DNA from 3 places in the Devosia sp. Micro-HW1 genome. Region 3 is predicted to be linked to each of the others. Evidence: riboswitches for the same ligand, from Rfam matches in the RefSeq annotation. Region 3 holds a riboswitch; each other region holds the start of a gene.
What was found. Region 3 has a riboswitch for cobalamin ahead of MQW79_RS06785 (ABC transporter substrate-binding protein). Riboswitches for the same ligand answer to the same signal wherever they lie in the genome.
Positions count from the first base shown of each region.

Region 1: linked by a shared signal. The riboswitch ahead of nrdH (glutaredoxin-like protein NrdH) and the one ahead of MQW79_RS06785 (ABC transporter substrate-binding protein) in region 3 are both predicted to bind cobalamin.
Region 2: linked by a shared signal. The riboswitch ahead of MQW79_RS16905 (CbtB domain-containing protein) and the one ahead of MQW79_RS06785 (ABC transporter substrate-binding protein) in region 3 are both predicted to bind cobalamin.

Region 1 covers NZ_CP094375.1:2,156,401-2,159,667, forward strand. Annotated here, with positions in the region: gene nrdE (class 1b ribonucleoside-diphosphate reductase subunit alpha) at 1-1,231, opposite strand, end outside; gene nrdI (class Ib ribonucleoside-diphosphate reductase assembly flavoprotein NrdI) at 1,213-1,617, opposite strand; gene nrdH (glutaredoxin-like protein NrdH) at 1,643-1,864, opposite strand; cobalamin riboswitch at 1,963-2,185, opposite strand; gene MQW79_RS10240 (4-fold beta flower protein) at 2,511-2,852, shown strand; gene MQW79_RS10245 (lytic transglycosylase domain-containing protein) at 2,887-3,267, shown strand, end outside.
Region 2 covers NZ_CP094375.1:3,508,958-3,512,224, reverse strand. Annotated here, with positions in the region: gene cobW (cobalamin biosynthesis protein CobW) at 1-386, opposite strand, end outside; gene MQW79_RS16910 (CbtA family protein) at 383-1,117, opposite strand; gene MQW79_RS16905 (CbtB domain-containing protein) at 1,164-1,346, opposite strand; cobalamin riboswitch at 1,399-1,614, opposite strand; gene MQW79_RS16900 (hypothetical protein) at 1,635-2,258, opposite strand; gene MQW79_RS16895 (DUF2164 domain-containing protein) at 2,366-2,620, shown strand; gene MQW79_RS16890 (DMT family protein) at 2,707-3,063, shown strand; gene aztD (zinc metallochaperone AztD) at 3,181-3,267, opposite strand, start outside.
Region 3 covers NZ_CP094375.1:1,449,037-1,452,303, forward strand. Annotated here, with positions in the region: gene MQW79_RS06780 (glycoside hydrolase family 127 protein) at 1-1,552, shown strand, start outside; cobalamin riboswitch at 1,637-1,854, shown strand; gene MQW79_RS06785 (ABC transporter substrate-binding protein) at 2,014-2,949, shown strand; gene MQW79_RS06790 (FecCD family ABC transporter permease) at 3,199-3,267, shown strand, end outside.

The DNA of each region.
Region 1 (3,267 bases), 710 kb from region 3:
CGTTATAGACCGAGGCGTCGCTGACCTGGAGGATTTCCGAGCAGAGGTTGGACATGGTGATGCGCCCGTCGATCGGGTTGGCGCGGTTCACCGTGTCCTCGAACATGATGTAGGGATAGCCGCTCTCGAACTGGATCTCGGCGATGATCTGGAAGAATTCGCGCGCCTTGATCTTCTTCTTCTTGATGCGCTTGTCCTCGACCATCTCGCGGTACTTCTCGGTGACCGAAATCTCGGTCATCGGCACGCCATAGACGCGCTGCACGTCATAGGGCGAGAACAGGTACATGTCCTCGTTATCGCGGGCCAATTCGAACGTGATGTCGGGGATCACGACGCCGAGCGACAGCGTCTTGATGCGGACCTTTTCGTCGGCATTCTCGCGCTTGGTATCGAGGAAGCGCATGATGTCTGGGTGGTGGGCATGCAGATACACGGCCCCCGCACCCTGGCGAGCGCCAAGCTGGTTGGCATAGGAGAAGCTGTCTTCGAGCAGCTTCATGACCGGCAGCACGCCCGAGGACTGGTTCTCGATCTGCTTGATGGGGGCGCCCATCTCACGGATATTGGTGAGGCTCAGCGCCACGCCGCCGCCGCGCTTGGAAAGCTGCAGAGCCGAGTTTATGGCCCGGCCGATCGATTCCATATTGTCTTCGACGCGCAGGAGGAAACACGAGACGAGCTCGCCGCGCTGCTTCTTGCCGGCATTGAGGAAGGTCGGGGTCGCGGGCTGGAAACGGCCGGAAATGATCTCGTCGACGAGATTGCGGGCCAGCACTTCATCGCCGCGGGCCAGAGCCAGCGCCACCATGCAGACGCGGTCTTCATAGCGCTCAAGGTAGCGCTTGCCGTCAAAAGTCTTCAGCGTGTAGCTGGTGTAATACTTGAAGGCGCCGAGGAAGGTCGGGAAGCGGAACTTCTTGTCATAGGCGTAATCGTAGAGATCGCGCACGAAGTTGAAGCTGTAGTGATCGAGCACGTCCTGCTCGTAATAGCCTTCTTCGACGAGATAGGTCAGCTTTTCCCGCAGATTGTGAAAGAACACCGTGTTCTGGTTCACATGCTGCAGGAAATACTGGTGCGCCGCCTGCTTGTCCTTGTCGAACTGGATCTTGCCCTGGTCATCATAGAGATTGAGCATGGCATTGAGGGCGTGGAAGTCGAGCGACTGATCCTGGCCCTGACCCTTGGCGGGGCGTTCTTCCGTGCGGTCTAGTGTGAGCGTATCCAAAACCGTTCCAGTCCCTGTCTGACATTGGCGACGTCCTCATCGGTGCCGAAAAGCTCGAACCGGTAGAGGAGCGGCACGGCGCATTTTTGCGAGACGATGTCGCCCGCAATGCAATAGCCCGTGCCGAAATTCGTGTTGCCCGCGGCGATGACGCCGCGGATGAGATTGCGGTTGCCCGCGATATTGAGGAAGCGGATCACCGGCTTGGGCACCGCGCCCTTGCCGTCGCCGCCCCCATAGGTGGGCAGGACCAGCACGAAAGGTTCGTCCATCACCGGTGGCTCGCTCAAAGCGTCCACCGGCAACCTGACCCCGCCCACGCCCAGCTTTTCGACAAAGCGATGGGTGTTTTCCGAGGTGCTGGAATAATAAACGAGGCCGCCCATGCTGACGCCCTACCCCGTTTCAGAATCAGGCCAGCGCGCCGATCATGTCGGGGCGGAAACCGGCCCAGTGGGTATCACCGGCGACGACGACCGGCACCTGGCGATAGCCCATCTCTTCGACACGCGCATAGGCGTCGGCGTCGGCGGAGATGTCGACCACGGTGTAGTCGAGGCCCTTGCGGTCAAGCGCGCGGGTGGTCGCGGTGCACTGGACGCAGGCGGGCTTGCTATAGACGGTGATGTTCATCAATTTCCCCAAGCTGGTATTCGGTGCGGGGGCAGAGGACGAGACGACAGGGCTGGGCTGAACCCGGCACAGATCGCCGCCGCCCGGAAACCCCGCCGGTGGACGTATGTGTTGAGGCAGGTCTCCTGGCTCGCGGATCGGCATTTCTGTTCGGCCTTCCCAGGTCACTGGAACCCAGTGGCACACGCGAACAGAGACTCACCGCTGACAGTTGCGGGGGCAGCTCCGGAATGACCAGCCGCTGCACACGCCTGACGCACCGAATTCCCGTCTTAGCCTCCACCCCTTGGGAGCGAAGGAACCTTCAACGCTACATATAGTATGTGACAGGACGGATTCGTCAACGCGCCAGACGCGTCACATGACCGCCATGATTCGCGTTTTTGGGCTTGATTTCGCTAAGCCCTGATTCGCCATGGGAGAGGCGGAAAGCATGTGCATCGCTTCACGCGCTCGTGAACCAGAATGGGTGTCCGCACGGCCAGGCATGGCGGGAACCAACCGCGACCGCCTGGGTTAGAGGTGGTGCGTTTCACGCACGCGCCCGCGCCAGTGCGGCATGGCTCGCCCATGAGGGTCGGGCCGGCGGGGTGCCCACTGTCGTCTTATTCCGAGCGGCCCGGTCAGCGGGGCATGGAGGACGGGCATGAGCATCGAATTCTATGACCGGCATGGCTCGGCATGCCTCTATTCTGATGACGATGAGCACCTCTATGCCTGGGACGGCGTCCCCATCGGCTATTTCTATGGCGACCATGTCTATCTGTTTTCCGGCGCCCATTTCGGCTGGTACACGAAGGGGTGGATCGTCGACAACCAGGGCTACCGCATCTATTTTTCGGGAAGCGCCAGGGGTGGCCCGCTGACGCCAACACCGCGGCCCACACCATTCAAGCAGATCAAGCAGCCCATGCCTTTCAAAGAGAACCGCGCGCCCATGCCCGTCAAGCCGCTCGCAAAGAATGCCTGGGCTGACTATGCCTGGTAGAGCGCGTGCCGCATCGGGAGCATTGGGTGCCATCATGCTGGTCCTGGCCACTGGCGCACCGTTGATGGCCGAAGCGACGGGCCAGGACGCTGACAAATCGTGTTTTGGCCTCGCCGGGCGCGACATCTGTATTGCGGAGGACAACTACCGGACTGATGTCTGCCGCGCCATCGAAGCCTTCGCCACCCATTGGGAACTGCCGGTCGCCTATTTTGCCCGCCTGATCTGGCAGGAAAGCCGCTTCGATCCCTTTGCCCTGAGCCCCGCCGGCGCCCAGGGCATCGCCCAGTTCATGCCGACCACTGCGGAGTTGCGCGGCGTCGTCAACCCGTTCGATGCCGCCGAGGCCATGGCCCGCTCGGCCGAGTATCTGCGCTTTCTTGAACTCAAGTTTGGCAATCTGGGGCTGGCGGCA
Region 2 (3,267 bases), 1.9 Mb from region 3:
ACACCGTCGATGGTCACCTGGGCCTTGATCTCGGGCCAGTTGAAAGCGCGGATCAAGGGCTGCGGCAGGGCCAGACCCGAGGTTTCGATGACGATATGATCGAACTTTTCGTCGCGGGCGAGCAGCGCCTGCATGGTTGGGATGAATTCATCGGCCACAGTGCAGCAGATGCAGCCGTTGGAGAGCTCGACCATGTCCTCTTCGCGGCAGGTCTCGTCGCCGCAACCGGCCAGGATGTCCTTGTCGACGCCAAGATCGCCGAACTCGTTGATGATCAGCGCGATGCGCTTGCCCTTGGGGGCATGCGCCAGCATATGGCGCACGAGCGTGGTCTTGCCCGCGCCGAGAAAGCCGGTGATGACGGTGGTAGGGATCTTGGCAGTCATGCGCGCGCTCCAGTTGGAATAGCGGCCGGACGGGCGGCCAGATAGTCGGCCATGCGGCCAAAGGCGAGGCCGAGCACGACCCAGAAGATGGCGCCATTGTAGAGCACGGCCGACACAAATTCGGCGGTGAGGCGCGGCGGCACGCCGGTGGGGTCGCTGGGGGCAACCGGAGCGGAGATGAGCTGGGGCAGCAGCACCAGGGCGACAGCAAGGGCCAGGGCCCAGGGCGCACGGAACTTCGCCACGACGATGAAGGCCGCGCCGGTGGAAAGGGCAGCGGTGAACCACCAGACCTGGCGGGCCAGCGTATCGGCCACCGGCATGCCGGGCATGCCCGGGGGCAGGCCGAGCGCGGGCGCGAGGGTGAAGGCGGCAAAACCCGCGACGCCCCAATAGAGGCCATTGGCGAAGGTGATCGGCAGGTTGAAGACCACCGAGACGGCGCCGATGATGAGCGCATAGCCCGCGGCCATCAGGATGTTGGAAACGACCGTATACGTTGTGCGCTCCAAACCATCCTGGGGCGCCCATTCGTCTTCGGCATGCTCATGGGCGGCGGCGGGCGCGGCTTCATCCGTGCCCTCGGCGTGGACATGAACTTCCGCGCCGGTGCCTTCATAGCTCTCGGCAGCGAAGATCAGCGGGGTGACGCGCCAGGCCTGGAAAGCCGATGTGGCCAAGCCAGCACAAAGGGCTGCGACCAGCGCAGCCAGAAACAGATTGCGGAACATTTTTCCCTCATTTTCCCAGAGGCGCCGGCGGCGCCGCAGCCCGGCCTCAGTGGCAGGGGAAGCCCATGGCGTGACGGGTGTCATGCGCGCCGTTGTGCAGGCGGAAGTCGCCGGCAAAACCGGTGCCGACGAGCAGGGTCATGCCCAGCATGAATGCCAGGACACCGGCGATGAGACGCTGGGACAGGGAAAGGGAATTGAGACCGGTCGAAACCGCAGGCGTATTCATATGGCACCCTCCGTGCGCGGAATAGGATGGACCGCAAAGGGTCCGATTATCCTGATTGCTCAGGGCAAGGGCAGGTCTCCTGGCTCACGGTGAATACAGCGCCCTCGCCTTCCCGGAATTCGACGAATCCAGTGGCAAATGAGAGCGCCCACCGCTTACAGTTGCGGGGGCAGCCACGGATTTGGTCCCTTATGGGTACGCCGCACCGTGTTCCCTTTTGATCCCCTTGCACAGTTACGCGCGGGGAACCTTTGCACTGTCAGGATTACGCCCTGGAGGCGGGCGGGGTCAATCGCGGAAATCGGGATGGGGATAGCCCAGGGACACCGCATAGACATAGGCGCCGACCGTTTCGAGCAGGGGCTCGGTGGACTGGAGCTCAACATCGCCATAGATCGCATCGGTATTGACCTTGACCGGCTCGTCGCCCGGCGTGAAGCGCACCGACAGGTAGCAGCCGCCCGGCAGCTCTGACAGGGCGCCGCTGGGGAAGCTGGCAAAACCGCCATAGTCCCAGCCAAAGCCATTGAGCCGGAAGGGTTCGCCATTGATGTCGGCCACTTCCACGACGGTCATGCCCTGGCGGATGCCACCGGGCGCGGCCAGGGTCGGTGGCAGGTCGACATTGCCCAGTCCCTCGCGCTTCTCCTCGTCCCACCAGGAAAATTCGAGCATGCGATCAGGGTCATCGGGATAGACCCTTGTGCCCAGCATTTCGGTTCCTTCCGGTCCGGGCACGGTGCCGGTCCAGACATTGTCGGCGCCATAGATTTCGATCAGCCTTGCCTCGGAACTATCCATGGCAAAGGCGCCCTCGCAGACTACCTGATCGCGCGGCGGTTTGTCCTTGGCGGCAGCGGGGGCAATGACAAGCGGCAGGGCGAGCGCGGCAAGCAGAAGGCGGGCGGGCATCTGACGGGATCTCCTCGGGCAGCGCCAGATTGGCGCAGGTTATGACGCCCGACAAGAAGCGACTCGCGATATGAACGGGCGCTGAACCCTTCATCGAGGCCCATTGCATGAAACCCATTACCTTCAGCCGCGAGGAAACCAAGGCCATTGTCGGGGAGATCCAGGACTATTTCCGCCACGAGCTCGACCAGACGATCGGCGCCATTCCGGCGGAAATGCTGATGCAGTTCTTCGCCGAAAAGATGGGCGCCTATTTCTACAATCGCGGGATCTACGACGCGCAGCTTCTGGTGCGCAAACAGCTCGACAATGTCAGCGACGAAATCTTCGCGCTTGAGCAGCCGACCAGGCACCTGCGTTAAGGGTTCTTGCCAAGATCGCGGCGGCGACGGAAGAGAAGCGAAAGCGGCCGTGACGCGGGCCGATTCGCTGCAATTCTGGTGATAAATTGGGCTTCAACTTTGCCACGCTCGCCCCAATCGGGCTGCTGATCGCCTCCAACATCTTCATGACCTTTGCCTGGTACTGGCACTTGAAATTCCACAGTTTCGCGCTGTGGGCCGTGGTGCTGATCAGCTGGGGCATAGCCTTTTTCGAGTATTGGCTGGCCATTCCGGCCAACCGGATCGGCCACGAGGTCTATTCGGCGGCCGAGCTCAAGACCATTCAGGAAGTCATTTCGCTCTCGGTCTTTGCGCTGTTCGCCGTGCTTTATCTGGGCGAGAAGCTCACCTGGAACCATGCCATCGGGTTCGGCTTCATCGGCCTGGGCGCCTTTTTCATCTTCAAGGGGCCGCTGAAGTAGGGCCAGCGACCCGCGTTAACCGTCATTGCCGGGCCTGCCCCGGCAATCCACCTTGCGAAAGCGTGGACCACCGGGACAAGCCCGGTGGTGACGATGGATGGCTAGAGCGTGCCTTATTCAGTGAACCGTGCCCGAGCCACCGACGGCGACGATGGTGTAGGGCAGACCGTCCACGGCAATGGCGCGCTCGATCTCGAAGCTTTC
Region 3 (3,267 bases):
GGGCCAAGAGATCGACAAGCGCTGGACCAACCTGCGCGACCGCCACGAACTCTACAATGCCGGGCACCTGCTCGAAGGCGCCATCGCCTACTATCAGGCCACCGGCAAGCGCCAGCTGCTCGATGTGCTCGAACGCTATCTCGACCATATCCGCACCGTCTTCGGCACGGGCCCCGGCCAGAAAAAGGGCTACGACGGCCATCAGGAAATCGAGCTGGCGCTGGTCAAACTTTATCGCCTCACCGGCGAGCGCAAGCAGCTCGACCTGGCGGCCTATTTCATCGACCAGCGCGGCGCCGAACCGCATTATTTCGACGAGGAAGCGGTTGCCCGCGGCGCCGATCCGAAGGATTTCCATTTCTACAAGAGCGGCAATCACCAATATTCCCAGTCGCACAAGCCGGTGCGCGAGCAGGACAAGGTGGTCGGCCACGCCGTCCGCGCCATGTACATGTATTCGGCCATGGCCGATCTCGCCGCCGAACTGGATGACGACAGCCTCCGCCATGCCTGCGAAGTGCTCTGGAAGGACGTGACCACCACCCGCATGTATGTCACCGGCGGCTTCGGCCCGTCGGCTTCCAACGAGGGCTTCACCACCGACTACGACCTGCCCAACGACACCGCCTATTGCGAGACCTGCGCGTCCATCGCCTTCGTCTTCTGGGCCCAGCGCATGCTCAATCTCGATCTCGACGGCCACTATGCCGAAGCCATGGAGCTGGCGCTCTACAACGGCGTCCTCTCTGGCCTCGGCCGCGACGGCACCCTCTACTTCTACGAGAACAAACTCGAAAGCGACGGCTCCCATCGCCGCTGGCCCTGGCACCCCTGCCCCTGCTGCACCATGAACGTGTCGCGCCTCATCGCCTCGGTTGGCGGCTATTTCTATTCCACCGGTCCCGATGCCATCGCCATCAACCTCTATGGCGGCAACAGCGCCACGCTTGATCTCGACGGCCGCCGCATCCGCATCGAAGAGTCATCGCTCTATCCGCTCTCGGGCACGATCCGCATCACCGTGCACCCCGATGGCCACGGCCCTTTCACGCTGAAGCTCCGCATCCCCGCCTGGGCCAAGGACGCCGTCGCCGATCTCAACGGCAACCCGGTCGATGTGCCCGGACAGACCCAGCAGGGCTATCTCACCATTACCCGCGACTGGATCGAGGGCGACACCATCGATCTCGACCTCCCCATGCCGCCCCGCCGCCTCTACGCCAATCCCAAGGTGAAGATGGATCGCGGCCGCGTCGCCCTGGCCCGCGGCCCCCTCGTCTACTGCGCCGAGCAGGTCGACAATCCGGCGCCAGTCCCCGATCTCGTCCTGCCGCGCGATGCGGCGATAAGCGAGGACCTGCGCCCCGATCTTTTCGGCGGCATCGTCACCCTCGTGGCAGAAGCGCAAAACCTTGCCGGCGACGACTGGGGCAACGACCTCTACCGCACGACGCCCCCTGCGCCCTCGCCGACGCCCCTCACCGCCATCCCCTACTACCTCTGGGCCAACCGCGCTCCCGGCCCCATGAGCGTCTGGATCAGGGAGGGCTGAGCCCTTTCTCCTCCCCCTGTAGCAGGGGGAGGCCGGGTGGGAGTACCCTACCCATCCCATTGACACTTCCTCATTTTCCCCCGCATAACCGCCATGTCGTTCGGTTCCCCGGCGGCTCAGGCCAACGGGGATTAAAAGGGAACACGGTGCGGATTACCCATCAGGGGCCAAAACCGAGGCTGCCCTCGCAACTGTAAGCGGTCAGCACTTCGCCACCTATGTCACTGGGTCCACCACCCGGGAAGACGGCGAGCGCGTCAGGAGCCGTGAGCCAGGAGACCTGCCCAACGAAAAACCATGAAGCCGGACGAGGTGTTCCGGCAGGGGCAGGTATGATGACGCGACACGTCCGTGTGCGAATACGCAGCTTTGCATCCTCAGCCGAGGACGCAAGGCACGATGCAAGCTGACGCCGGTTTGGCGCCAAGCGCCGCATACCCCCATCCTTTGGGAGCTATCCAATGAAACTCAGCTTTGTCACGGCCGCCGTCCTGGCTTTGGCTGTCACCCCCGCCTTTGCTCGGGATCTGAAAATCGAAAGCTGCGAAACCGTTTCCCCCTTCGACGCCGCGCCGGGCCGTGTCGTCACCCTCAACCAGCAGGCCACCGAAATCATGCTGGCTTTGGGTCTCGAATCTCACCTCGCCGGCACGGCCTATCTCGATGATGCCATTCCCGAACGCTGGAAGGCGGCTTATGACAGCATCCCGGTCCTTGCTGCCGAATATCCGGCTCGCGAGGTCGTGCTCGCCGAAAACCCGGATTTCCTCTTTGCCGGCTTCAATTCCGCCTTTGGCGAAAAGGCCCTCGGCAGCCAGCAGGAATGGAACGAGCTCGGTATCGGCACCTATCTCGTCAATGCCGAATGCCGCAACCTGCACCCGGCCGACGTGAAGCTTACCACCGATCCCCTCTTCATCGATCTTGAGCGCATCGGCGCCCTGTTCGGCGTCGAGGACATGGCCACCGCGGTCGCCACTGACATCCGCACCCGTCTCGATGCCGTGGCCGGCGCCAATCCGGGCCAGGGCAAGCGCGCCTTCCTCTACGACTCGGGCACCGAAACCGCCTTCTCGGCCGCTTGCTGCGGCGCACCGGGCCTGCTGCTCCACTCTGTCGGTCTCGAAAACATCGCCGCCAGGGTCGAAGGCCGCTGGGCCGACCTGGCCTGGGAAGCTGTGGTGGCTGGCAATCCTGATGTCATCGTGCTTATCGATGCCGAGTGGTCCACCGCCGCCGAGAAGATCGCCCACCTCAAGACCGACCCGGTCCTCTCGACCCTGCCTGCGGTCCAGAACGACCAGTTCGTCACCGTCCCATTCTCCGCCACCCTCCTCGGCGTCCGCTACGTCGAAGGCGTCGAAAACCTCGGCGCCCAACTGGCGGCGCTGAACTGAGCCCGGTAGTCGAAAGCTCGGTAGCCCCCAACACCGTCATTGCCCGGCTTGACCGGGCAATCCATCTGCTTCGGCCCGCATGGACCACCCGGTCAAGCCGGGTGGTGACGGCGCGGATGGGCCAGGAACCCCATTCCCACCCCCTCCCTCAATGGAAGGGAGGCGCAAGCATCGGCCGCAATGTTCATCGTCTCCCTCCCCCCTGTGGGGAGGGATCAAGGGTGGGGGTTCGGCTATCGACGGAACAAGATGTCAGGCACAAGAACCACCGCAGCCCTCCTGCTCACCACCACCGCCCTGCTGCTCGCCGCCTTCGCC